DNA from 3 places in the Paraburkholderia sp. RL17-337-BIB-A genome. Region 3 is predicted to be linked to each of the others. Evidence: riboswitches for the same ligand, from Rfam matches in the RefSeq annotation. Region 3 holds a riboswitch; each other region holds the start of a gene.
What was found. Region 3 has a riboswitch for cobalamin ahead of P0D84_RS35715 (CbtB domain-containing protein). Riboswitches for the same ligand answer to the same signal wherever they lie in the genome.
Positions count from the first base shown of each region.

Region 1: it holds a riboswitch for cobalamin, as region 3 does, so the genes downstream of both, P0D84_RS15715 (TonB-dependent receptor) here and P0D84_RS35715 (CbtB domain-containing protein) in region 3, are expected to answer to the same signal.
Region 2: it holds a riboswitch for cobalamin, as region 3 does, so the genes downstream of both, P0D84_RS33985 (TonB-dependent receptor domain-containing protein) here and P0D84_RS35715 (CbtB domain-containing protein) in region 3, are expected to answer to the same signal.

Region 1 is NZ_JARESY010000001.1:3,512,135-3,516,341, reverse strand. Features, by position in the region: gene P0D84_RS15740 (SIMPL domain-containing protein) at 1-296, opposite strand, end outside; gene P0D84_RS15735 (EVE domain-containing protein) at 503-961, opposite strand; RNA gene ssrS (6S RNA) at 1,052-1,233, opposite strand; gene P0D84_RS15725 (cell division protein ZapA) at 1,326-1,640, opposite strand; gene P0D84_RS15720 (ATPase) at 1,637-1,993, opposite strand; cobalamin riboswitch at 2,247-2,488, shown strand; partial or broken gene P0D84_RS15715 (TonB-dependent receptor) at 2,587-2,787, shown strand; gene P0D84_RS15710 (FecCD family ABC transporter permease) at 2,860-3,870, shown strand; gene P0D84_RS15705 (ABC transporter ATP-binding protein) at 3,867-4,207, shown strand, end outside.
Region 2 is NZ_JARESY010000002.1:2,976,127-2,980,333, reverse strand. Features, by position in the region: gene P0D84_RS33990 (SRPBCC family protein) at 1-115, opposite strand, end outside; gene P0D84_RS33985 (TonB-dependent receptor domain-containing protein) at 301-2,220, opposite strand; cobalamin riboswitch at 2,368-2,565, opposite strand; partial or broken gene P0D84_RS33980 (RHS repeat-associated core domain-containing protein) at 2,761-2,877, opposite strand; gene P0D84_RS33975 (hypothetical protein) at 2,956-3,183, shown strand; gene P0D84_RS33970 (RHS repeat-associated core domain-containing protein) at 3,477-4,207, opposite strand, start outside.
Region 3 is NZ_JARESY010000002.1:3,373,557-3,377,763, reverse strand. Features, by position in the region: gene P0D84_RS35730 (alpha/beta hydrolase) at 1-768, shown strand, start outside; gene P0D84_RS35725 (hypothetical protein) at 904-1,344, shown strand; gene P0D84_RS35720 (histidine phosphatase family protein) at 1,458-2,033, opposite strand; adenosylcobalamin (AdoCbl) riboswitch at 2,131-2,218, shown strand; gene P0D84_RS35715 (CbtB domain-containing protein) at 2,272-2,493, shown strand; gene P0D84_RS35710 (CbtA family protein) at 2,505-3,251, shown strand; gene P0D84_RS35705 (ABC transporter substrate-binding protein) at 3,568-4,207, shown strand, end outside.

The sequences.
Region 1 (4,207 bases), on a different contig from region 3:
CCGGTGCGGGCCGTGACACCGCTCACACTCCTGGCTTTTTGCAGCGCTGCATCGGCGCGTTGATTCAGCGTGGAGGTCAGCGCGGACGGATCGCTCGCTTCCTGTTCGTAGAACAGCGTGATGTCGACGACGTCTTGCGGCACTTCCGCACTCGCCTGCGCATTCAGCGACAGTACGCCCGCGGGCTGATACTGCGTCACGCTCTGCGCGCGGGCCATGGCCGGCGCGAGTGCGAGCGCGGCAGGGGCGGCGCATACGAGCGCGAGAGCGAGTGCACGTGCGGTGTTTTTCGTCATTCCTGGACTCCTTGCTTGAACAGTGGTGCACGATTGAAGCGAACGCCGTGCGATGGCACAACGTTTGCGAGTCCGTTAGGCGCTTGTAACCTTAGCTTGGTTCCCTAATTTGACGTTTGCTCAACGCTTGCCTTCATGCCCGCGCAGAATTGCGCATGATTCAAGCGACATTCAAGCGACGCCACGTCGTATGCGCGTATGCACCGTCAAACAAGACGTTTGGTGATGAAGCGCCATTCGGCTTCAGTCACCGGCGTGATCGACAGGCGGTTGCCCTTGGCGAGCACGCGCATGTCCTTCAATTCCTCATGCTCACGCAGCGCGGCAAGCGGAATCAACGGGATCTTCTTCTTGAACACCACATCGACCAGCAGCCAGCGCGGCGTTTCCTGCGACGATTTCGAGTCGTAGTAGGGGCTCTTCCTGTCGAACTGAGTCGGGTCCGGATAGGCGGTCGACGATACTTCCGCGAGCCCCGCAATGCCTGGCTCAGGACAGCTCGAGTGATAGAACAGCACACCGTCGCCGACCTGCATCATGTCGCGCATGAAGTTGCGCGCCTGATAGTTGCGCACGCCGGTCCACGGCAGCGTGTGCTGCGGTGCGTGGGCGAGATGATCGATGCTTGCTTCGTCCGGTTCGGACTTCATTAGCCAGTAGCGCATGAATCGAATTGAACGTTAAGAGGTTGATGCGGAAGAAAATCGAGGCCCAAAGAAAAACGGCACCGAACCGAAGTCCGATGCCGTTTGAATAGGGTCCCCGCCTTAGCCGCTAGGCCGGCATCCTGAACCGGGGGTTCAGAATTGGTCGCAGTTAGCAGCACTTCGGGTACATCAGACAGAGTGACGCGCACACCCGTGCTACAAATTTCCACAACCGTGCACATGGCATTGGTTCAAGGAATATATGACCTTGGCGAACCAGGCAGGGAAGTCAAACCGATTGAATTCAAAAACGTTTGCATGAGTCTTGGCTCATGCACTTCGCTTGAATCCGCAGCCGATCTCAGGACCGGCTACAAGATACTTACTGCATGCTGTACTGCTGAATCACAGTACCCAGTTGTTCGTTCATTTGATGCATTGTACGCCGGATTTCTTCTGCGGGAAATGCTTCTCCGTGCCGCACGCTCGTTTGGAGCTTAAGCAGTTCCGATGCCAGCGACAGCGCAGCCATGACGGCAATGCGATCCGTGCCGCGCACATTGCTGTTGTTGCGGATCTTCGACATCTCGGCGTCGACGCGTGCCACCGCTTCGAGCAGCGCGCCTTCAGTTTCGGGCGAGCAGGCAAGGCGATAGGGCACGCCGAGAATCGATACTTCGATCTGCTTGGTGGTCATGCATTTTCTCCGTGGCGGGTGACGCCGCTCTCCGCTTCGACCTCATGCGGCGGGGTCTCGAGCAGATCGAGCTGATTGTCCGGCTCGCTGTGCGCGCGAGCCCGCGGCAGCTTTTCGAGGATCGCGTTCAGGCGCACTTGTGCGTCGTCGATCTTTGCCGACAGCGCGTCGCGTTCTGCTTGCAGTGCATCGCGCTCCTCGCGCATCAACGCGAGTTCAGTGCGCGTGGCCTCTGCTTCGGCGCGCGTTTGGGCGAGCTGATCTTCGAGCGCGAGCCGCGCTTCATTGTGGCGTTGGCTGATCGCGATCAGCTTGCCGATATTCTGTGAAAGTGTTTCGAGTTCGGTGAGCATCTGCTGCGTCCTCTAAAGACATCGCATTTTAGCGCGGAATGCCGCACGTTCCGACAATTGTCTCGTTTCGAGACGTAACAACATCGCTTTGTGCAGGCTTTTATCGAACCTACGATGAAAAACGATGCGGACATCGGACAATAACCTGCACAGAACAGAACGGATTGCACATAGATTAACCATTCTTGACGGACCCGAAGGCCACTTCTAAACTGGCCGCACTCTGGCGCCCGCGCGCATTTCACAGTGCGCAGTTCAGTGCGCTTGTTCGGGTGCGCTCTGTTAAAACGGGAAGCAGGGCGCGCCGTTCGCATGAACGCGCGAACCCGCGCTGTCCTCGCGACGGTAAGTGACCGCATACGGCATGCAGCACGCAGGTCGATTCTGATCTCGTGTTTGAAGCCGAACATGCGAGTGTGCCACTGCGCGCCACGCGTGGGAAGGCGGGATCGATGTGTCGTCAGCCCGGATGTCGGCCAGAGGGCGAGGGGCGTCCCCACGAAAACGTAAACAGCGTGGGTGCCTCCGCGGGTACCTCATACGCATTGGCCGGCGGCGAAGCGGGCCGAGCACGCTACCCACGACTCGAATACGTTGGCGGTGACCGCGAAGATAGCAGCGGTGCGCTGAGCGGCTATGGTGTAGCGAATTTGCCGGCGCGCTATAAAATCAAGAAGGCGAAGTACGTGGCCGCGCAAATCCAGAACCTGTTGAACAAGGACTATGAAACGGCCTACCTGTATCACTCGCCGCGGCGCGGAGCGTATGTCACGGTCGGTTGGCTGCGGCAGTGACGAACGTCCTTCCATGAGAACGTGCCGGTGAGCCGCAGCTCGAGCCCGCTGCCCGCGACCACGCTGCGCGTGATGAGCGCGAAGCGCGCGGCCGCGATCTGGCTCGTGCTCGCGGGAATCGCGCTGCTCGTGCTGCTGGCGTCGCTCGCGCTCGGCAGTGTGTCGCTGGCGCCTGCGCGGGTATTGGCGGCGTTGCTGCCGTCGCATGCCTCGCATGTCGAGTCCGCCGATCTTGCCGGCGAAATCGTGCGCACGCTGCGTTTGCCGCGGGCGGTGGCCGGCTTTGCATGCGGCGCCTTGCTTGCGCTCGCGGGTGCATTGCTGCAAGTGCTCTTGCGTAACCCATTGGCCGAACCCTATGTGTTAGGTGTGTCGGGCGGCGCGGCGAGCTTCGCGCTGGTCGCGATGATCGCCGGTTGCGCGTGGTGGCTCGTCGATGCCAGCGCGTTCGCCGGGGCCTTCGTATCGATTCTGCTGGTGCTCGGACTCGCACGCCGCGAGCTGTGGCGCGGCGTGCCGCAGGACACGTCGCCGCGTTTGCTGCTGACCGGCGCGGTGATCGCGGCCGGTTGGGGCGCTGTCATTACCTTGCTGCTCAACCTCGCACCGGACAATCGTCTGCGCGGCATGCTGTTCTGGCTGACCGGCGATCTGAACGGTGGCGCGATGCCGTGGACGGCGCTCGCGGTGCTCGTCGTCGTACTCGTGGCGATCGTGCCTGTTGCGCCGCGTCTGAATGTTCTGCTGCGCGGCGACGCCGCCGCGCAGGCGCTCGGCGTCGCCGTGATGCCGCTGCGTTTGCGCGTGTATCTGGTGGCGTCGCTGGCGGCCGCAGCGGCCGTGACTACAGCGGGCACGATCGGTTTTGTCGGCCTGGTGGTGCCGCACATGCTGCGGCTTGCGTTCGGCAATGATCAGCGCATGCTGCTGCCGGCCGCGGCGCTCGGTGGCGGTGTCGCGGTGATGGGCGCGGACCTGATTGCGCGTACCGTGATTGCACCGGCGCAATTGCCGGTCGGCGTCATCACGTCGATTGTCGGCGTGCCGGTGTTTCTGTGGATGCTGTTGCGCAAACGTCGATGATGAACGCCTATAACGCCCAGCATGCGGCGCTCAGCGCGCAACGCCTGACCCTGCGCGCGGGCATGCGCACCCTGCTCGACGCATTCACGCATACGTTCTATGCAGGCGAGATCTGGTGCATTGCCGGACCGAACGGTGCGGGCAAGACGACACTGCTGTCCGCACTCGCGGGTCTGACGCAACCGTCGGCGGGTCACGTCGAACTGGACGGTGTGCGTCTCGCCGACTGGCTGCCGTTGCCGCTCGCGCAGCGTCGCGCGCTGCTGCCGCAAAGCGCAGCGGACGCCTTCAGCGCGAGCGTGCTCGATATCGTGATGCTGAACCGCTTTCCACATCT
Region 2 (4,207 bases), 400 kb from region 3:
TGAAGCCATAGGGCGGCAGCCACTTCGCTATCGCGTCGGGTTCGAGGAAGGCCCGATAGATGCGTTCGGGCGTAGCGCGCAAGACGCGATGGAGATTGACGGTTCCGGTAGTCATGGTGTGTTCGCCTTTCACTTGGAGAAGTTGGACATACTCCTACGACGATTCGATGATCCGGATATCGACATAGGTTGAGACCAGGAAAAACCCTGGGCAGGCGATGGTCCATCGATCGGTTCAGAGTGTGGACCGGAACCGGCGCCCTCCCAGCCGTTCATGCCACCGGGAGGGCCATTTGCCGCTTAGAACGTATAAGCCAGCTTGCCAAACGCCGTACGTCCCAAAGTGTTGTACCCATATGCAGTGACGTACTGTCGATTAAACAGATTCGACAGATTCGCCGACACGGTCAGATGCGAATTGACCTTATAAGCAGCACGCAAAGCGACCGTTGTGTACGACGGCAGATAGATCGAGTTGAGCTGGTCGTCGAAGGTCGATCCCCCATAAAGCAGCGAGACGCCGGTGCTGAGCGCGTGAAGATGGAACTCGTCCCACGTGTGATCGACGCTCAGACTGGCCGTCTGGCGCGGGCGGCGGTTAAGCCACGTCTGGTCGGTCACGTCCTGCGGATTCAGCAGGCCGATCGCGAGGCTGACAGGCGTCGATTTGCCGAGCGTGCCCTTGTACGACAGATCGATGCCCTGGATGTGCGCCCGTCCAATATTCACGGGCAGAAACGTCGCGGAGTTGTACGAGATGAGGTCATGGACGCGGGTGTCATAAACGGCGGCCGTGAAGGTGCCGAACGAGGTGGTTGCGTCCAGCGCCGCCTCGATCGTGTCGCTGCGCTCGGGCAACAGGTTCGGGTTCGCAAAGCCTGGGTAGTACAGGTCGTTGAAGGTCGGCAGGCGGAATGCATTGCCATACGAAAGCCGCGCCGTATACACCGGGGTGATCGCATAGGCCACGGCGACATTGCCGGTATTGACCGAACGGCCCTGAATAATCTCGTGACGGCCCGCAAGGAACACCGTCAGGGCACCGAGCGTGACTGACTGATGGAGTGAGACCGCTGAATCGTTGCGCGTCGGCACGCCCTGAGGGATATCGACCGGCAGGAAAGCTTGCTCGCGGCTGAAGTCGTAGGCGAGCTTCGTCTCTCCGGACAGCGGTAGATCGAACAACGTCAGCGCCTTTTCCTGATGGGTCAACGAGGTTGACGTGCTGAAACGCGTCGAGTCGATCTCATCGGTCGGAATGGTGGGATTGTTCGCATAGAGGAACTGGCGGTCCGTGGCGTAGCCCACCGACTGGTCGAACTGGGTGGTCGGCGTAATGTCCAGGTGAAACGCGAGGCCCGTCGTCAACTGATGATCGAGCTGGCGATCGTCGCCACCGCCACTGTCATACGAAAGATCGGACGTGTGGTACAGGGCGAACGTGGAGAGCGACCAGTTGTCGCGCGCATAGCCGAGGCGCGCATCCACGTCCTGAGCATGGTACGGGTTTCGGCCATCCTCGTGACCGAATGCATACGGCTGGGTCGCATCGATCCCAGCGGTGTTGTAGTCGTGCAGGCCGAGCGAGTAGGTCAGGCCGGACAGTGCCGAGAGCGGACCAGTGGAGGGGATACTGCCGGAGGTCCGGACTTGCGTGTCGAAGGTTTTGTTCGAACCGCCGCCTACGGAGATCGTGGTCTGGTTCGGCTGATTGGATGCGTGATTGGTGAACAGTTGCACGACGCCGCCCATCGCAGCCGCACCGAACGACGCGGCCGCCGGCCCTGAGATGACTTCGACACGGTCGAACGAGGAGGTTGAGAGATCCGCCCACGCGGCCTGGCCGGTGGTTGCGGAGCCTACCCGGATGCCGTCGATAAACACCGCGACCTGGCTGCCGGATGAACCCCGGATGCTGACTGAAGCGAAGGAGCCGGGGCCGCCGTTTTGCGAAACGGTGACGCCGGGCAGCGTGGCGAGCGCTTGCGTGATACTCGGGTTGGCCGGGGACAGACGCTCGAGATCGGCGCGCGTGAGGACCTGGGTCGTGGCGTAGCGTTGGTCGAACGATTGCGGCAGGTGTTGGGTGTCGCCGGTGACAAGGATATTCGGCAGCGTGGTTTCGGCCGACGCTTGCGCGGGCAGTGGCAACGATGTGTCGTCCGCGGCCTGTGCAACCTGCCATGCGGAGACTGACAACACGGCGAGAACGCTATACATGCCGACGACGTGTCGGCGCAAGGTTCCCTGCGGGGAACCGGTTTGAACGGCGGTGGACATGACTGATCCTGAGGCTTGGGCTGTCGTTGCAACGGGCGCCGCATAGGCGGTGCTTGCACATCGGGACACCCCGCCCGATGCGGCTGCGCAGACCTCGGTTTGATGGCAGGTCTCCTGGCTCACGGGTCAACGTCACGTGCCGACCTTCCCGGTGCTCCAGTGGTCATGAATGGCACGGACTCGCCGCTTACAGTTGCGGGGACAGCCGCAGACTCGGAGCATCGCTGCTCGTACTGCGTTCCCTTTTGATCCCGGTTGATGGGAACCATCAAGGCGGAAGGGTAGCGATGCGTGGTGGTGACGTCAATTACTACGGCGTTTGCGGTACGCTGTTCGTCACTGTGATTGTGGTTTTCTTGTTCGGATCAGGCGATGCGTTGATATAGGTTGGCGAATGGTTTTTTGGGTGAGGTTTTGATGCGGCGTTTTCGTGGCATGGACTCTGTGCATTGCCGGATGGAAACGAGAGGGCCGCAGTGCGGGGTTGTTTGCATATTGATAGAGCTTGATGCCGCCCGCGAGCCCTATCGAGTCCTTGCTGATGAACCGCTCCGTCGTCGGATCATAGTACCGATACCGGTCGTAGTGCAGCGCCGTTTATGCATAAGCACGACGCTACGCGATGCGCCCGACGCGCCATCGACTGCAACAGTCACGCAACCGCAGCAGCCCTTCATGCCCTGGGAACACATCGACCGGTGGCTAGGCGCGGAGAAGTTCTTCAAGGCTGGCCAGCGCGTCTATGTCTCGGTTGACTACATCCGGCAAAGCCTCACGGTGACCCCGGAATACGATGAGGCCGCCAGGGCGCGTGGGCGCGCACAACGGACCATTGAGCGCAAGGCCACCAATGATGAACTGCGCAAGGTATGGCGCGCGCAGGCGCAGATAACCCGCTACTGACCATTACCACCGGATAGACATGCAAAGGGCCGCAATCGCGGCCCTTCGTTGTTACCACACTCGCATATCGGGAGAACAGAATCCAGACACAATATCCATCAACTCCAGAACTCTGTCTTCAATGTCTTCCGTTGCGCCAATCCTCAAGGAGTCGAGAAGCCTATACACGGATCCCGAACTAAAATTCTTCTCCCGGTATTTCACAAGAATCGCTCGTAGTAAATTGACGTCGCAATTCCTCTCCAATGCATCACGCAGCTCTCTATCTAGCACGCTATCCAGTTCGGCATTCATTACTTCACCCATTTGTCACGAGTTGAGGCAAGGGCCGCCTGATAGTCAGACAAGGACATGCTTGTACTCGGCTGGATCGTCCCATGGTTGGCACTATCCTGAACGTACTTGAGGGTATTTGGAAGATTCGCCGTGTTCAGCATGCATGCGCAGTCCTTTCCAGTGCCGCCCATACTTGCCGGACGCCTATGAGGCGGAAGGTTAGCCGCTGATCCCGGCGCAACCGAAATTCCTCCCGTGGCTGGGTGAACCATCCCATCCGAGCCGACAGGAATATCGACACCAGGACGCGCACCAAGTCCACGCGCCGTAGGCTCAGCAATAGGGAAACCATCGCTTCCGGTTTTCATCGCTCGATATACGTCGTCCCCTGTCAATCCGAGCGGGTCAACCCATGTAAGCGGATTGGGCGCATATTGATGCGCGTTGAGTCCGCCCTGTAACCCGATCGGATCCTTGCTGATGAACCGGCCGGTCGCCGGATCATAGTAGCGGTTGCAATTGTAGTGCAACCCTGTCTCTTCATCATGATACTGCCCCTGAAAACACAGCGCATTACCACCCCCCACCGGATCCGGCTTCTCCCTCCAAGTATCCTTCCATCCCCCCCACGCCTTAAACCGCGCGAGCCACACCACCTTCCCCGACTCATCCGTAAGCTCCTGCGGCGTGCCCAAATGGTCATTCTGATAAAACACCGTGACATGTCGCGTCACCGCCGGCATTTGGA
Region 3 (4,207 bases):
CACGCGGACGCGGACAGCACGCTCCTGATCGCGCCGCAATTTCTCGCCACGCTCGACTTGCGCGTGCATGACGAACCGGCCGATCTGCTGCGCTGGACCGGCAACGCGTGGTTGGGCGGCGAAGCAGCGCAGGCGCCGCTGGCCATCAGCTCGTACGAGGTGCTGGACGCGATCGTGACGCGCCTCGCGGATCGCAAGCTGTTTCCAAATCTGCGGCATGTCGTGTTCGCCGGGCATTCGGGCGGCGGGCAGGTGGTGCAACGTTACGCGGTGGCGGCGCGTAACGTCGCCGTGCTGACCGCTGAAGGCATCGACGTGCGCTATGTGGTGGCGAGTCCGTCGACGTATGCGTATTTCGACGCGCAACGGCCGAATGCGCAAGGGCTGGCGGCGCCGTTCGATGCCGCGCAGTGCGCCGACTTCAATCAATGGAAATACGGCATGGATAATCGGCCGTCTTATCTCGACGACCGTACGCCCGCGCAACTCGAAGCGACTTATGCGTCGCGCCGGATCGACTACCTGGTCGGCGGCGCGGACGACGATCCGCAGCAAAGCGCGCTCGACAAAACCTGTGCCGCCGAAGCGCAGGGTCCGCAGCGTGTGGCGCGTGCCGAAGCGTATCACCGCTATATCCAGTCGCGTCATCCGGAAGGCCTGAAGCAGAGCTTTCATATCGTGCCGGGCGTGGGCCACAACGGTGCGCGCATGCTGACGTCGGTCTGCGCCCTGTCGGCGATGTTCGACACCAAAGGATGCGAGCAATGATGCGCGGCGCAAAAACGGGCTATGCAGGGCAATGGACTTCGCCGACGAAGGCGTTAGTTGTCGGTATGCGTGGGCACGAAGCGTGCTGTCGCGCTAATGCCATCTGTGAGCCACCTTTCGAAGGACTGCGCCGACATGAACAAGACCAGAATGCTCGCCGCCGCGATTGCCGCTGTATCGCTGAGCGCGTTGCTGCCGTGCAGCGCGAATGCCGACGATGCGCCTAGCCCGTGCGCATCGCTCAAACGAATCGTCGCGGCGGCCCCGGACGGTTTGGCCTCGCTGACGCCGGACGATGGCAAGGGCGTCGCGCAACCCTATGGCGACGACGCGCAATGTTCAGCGAGCGGTGGCAATTACCAATGTACGTGGACGCCGCACCATGACGCCGGTTCCAGTGCGGATGCATTGCAGGCTGTCGCGGCGGACATCGCGTCGTGTTTGCCGGACGCGACGCATGACCAGAATTCGCCGGGACGTCAGCATTTTTATCTCGGGACGCGGGCCAAGCGGACTGATATTGCGTTGACGCGGGCTGATTCGAACAAGCTGAGGTTGGTTGTATCGGGGAAATAAGTCAGCCCATGCGGGTTCGAATGGGTTGTGCGTGCGCGGCGCGCCATACCCATCTGGCCCATTTATCTATTGTCATCGTACTTTCCCCGGCAAAGGGGAGACTTCGGCGACTGTTATTGCGACGCCGGCCACCATGTCCAACCGCGTCGCGTGCGTCGCAACTCGACCATCGAAAGCGGCGCGATCTCGATGCGCGAAAACACCTGCGGCGACGCCCCGAGTGCACGAACGATGGCGGCTCGGATCACCGGTGCGTGCGTGACGGCTACGACATTTTGCGTATCGCGCGCTTCTTCGTCCAACGCATCGAGCCACTGTCCTATCCGTTTCACGAGCCGACTGAAGGACTCGCCGCCGTGCGCGACGGCGTCGGGATCGTGTGTCCATGCGGTGAGATCTTGCGGCGCTTCGATGGCGAGATCGGCGAGGCGGCGGCCATGCCATAGACCGTAGTCGATATCCGCTAGTCCCTCGTGGACCGCCGCGCCGAGACCCAAGGCCGAGGCCGTTTCGCGCGCGCAAACCGAAGGGCTGACGAAAGCCGCCGCATCCTCCGGAATCGACAGGCGCCCACGCGCGGCGCCTGCTTCGGCGAGGCCGCGTGCGTCGAGCGGATCGTCGGCGGGGAAGCGGCCCGCGCGCATCGCCGCGGTCGCTGCGTGGCTGATCAGTAACAGCCTTGTATCCATTCAGTTGATTTCCGTGGAGCCCAGACTAAAGTAAGACGCATGAGGCGCATGCTCTGCGTAGCCGGGACGTCAAGTTTAGCGCGTAGAATAGCGGCACTGCGAAGCACGGAAGCCGGTGAGAGCCCGGCGCGGTCGCGCCACTGTAATCGGCATTCACAAGCCGAAAGCCAGACCTGAGCTTCGCACCATTCCTCTTCAATCGACTATCGGGGCGCGTTACCCCCAGGAGATGTCCATTATGTCCAACGCTGTTTTCGATTCCGCGACCCAGCCCGTCGCTCAACCCACGCCGATTCCGCTGCGTGAGTTGCTGCCTTGGGTCGTGTTCGGCGGCTTGCTGCTGTTGCTCGCGATCTATTTCGTTGGGGCCGAAGAAGGCGCCACGTCGCTCGTGCCTGGCATGTATGTGCATGAATTCGTGCACGACGGCCGCCATCTGCTCGGCTTTCCCTGTCACTAACGGAGTCGAACATGGTTGGTAAATTGTTGGTACGCGGCATGCTTGCGGGCATCGCCGCGGGATTGCTCACGTTCGGCTTCGCCAGAGTGGTGGGCGAGCCGCAGGTGGATCAGGCGATTTCCTTCGAGGAAAAGGCCGACGCCGCCAAAGGCGAAGCGCCCGAACCCGAGCTGGTGAGCCGCGGTACACAAGCGGGGCTCGGATTGTTGACCGGCGTGGTGACGTACGGCGCCGCCTTCGGCGGGCTGTTCTCATTGGTGTTCGCGTTTGCGTATGGCCGCGTTGGTGCGTTGAGTGCCCGCGCGTTGTCTGCGTGGCTGGCGCTTGGCGCGTTTATCACACTGGTCATCGTCCCGAACATTAAATACCCGGCGAATCCCCCTTCGGTGGGTGACCCCGAGACGATCGGGATGCGGACGGGCTTGTTCTTTCTGATGATTGCGATCTCGGTGGCCGCGATGGTGTTTTCGCTGAAGGTGCGGCGTCGGATGGCGCTGACGTTGGGCGCGTGGAATGGCTCGATTGTGGCTGCTGCGGTGTTTGTCGTGATCATTGCTGCCGTGCAGTTGTCGATGCCGGTGATCAACGAAGTGCCCGCGGCTTTCCCGGCGGTGCTGTTGTGGAAGTTTCGCGTCGCGGCAATCGGGATGCAGGTGGTTATGTGGACGACCATTGGGTTGCTGTTCGGCGCAATAGTCGAGCGGAGCAAGCTGCTGGCGCCCGCGAACCGCAGCGCGGCGAAGTCCGCTTACCTTTGATGTGAGAGGCGCGGCCGTGAAGGCCGCGACGAAGGCGCTTACTTTTTGATGAAGAGCGGCCGCGAACGCCGCGGTGAAGTCCGATTACGCCCGATGCAAAGGCGCGACCGCGCCAGCGGTCACGCCGACGTGCAGTACGAGAGAAGCCCAATACATCAAGTACTTGGCGCGCTTGCCAGAATGTTATCCACAGGCTTGCGAACATTTTCTGTGGACAAGTTCCCCGGCCGCATAACGATATGTGAATCGCTTGGTTGCCCGAAGCCGGGACACATCCGACACTCACTCCAATCTCATGCATATCGAGGCTGGAGCCATGTCGAACACGTCAAGCCTGCGCCCATCGTGGGCCATTCATATCGCGGCAGTTCTGCTGCTGGCCGCATCGGCAATCACGACGTCAACGGCAATCGCCGCGCCACCTTCGGGCGAGCCGATCCTGATCGGCGTCAGCGGCCCGCTTACCGGCCAGAACGCTCAGTACGGCGCTCAGTGGAAGGCCGGCTTCGATCTCGCGCTGGATGAAATCAACAGCCACAATGGCATCAACGGCCGCCCGCTGAACTATGTCTTCGAGGACAGCCAGAGCGACCCACGCCAATCCATCACGATCGCGCAAAAATTCGTCAACGATCCGCACATCCTGATCGAACTCGGCGACTTCTCAAGTCCCGCTTCAATGGCCGCCTCGCCGATTTATCAGCATGCCGGCCTCGTGCAACTCGGCTTTACCAACTCGCATCCTGACTTCACCAAAGGCGGCGACTATATCTGGAGTCCGTCCGTCAGCCAGGCCGACGCCCAGCCGCTGCTCGCCGACCTCGCCGTGAAGACGCTCGGCCTCAAGCGTGTCGCCGTGCTCTATCTGAACACCGACTGGGGACGCACCAGCAAAGACGTCTTCGTCAAAGCCGCCAACGAACGCGGCGCGCAAGTCGTTGCGGCCGAAGGCTATC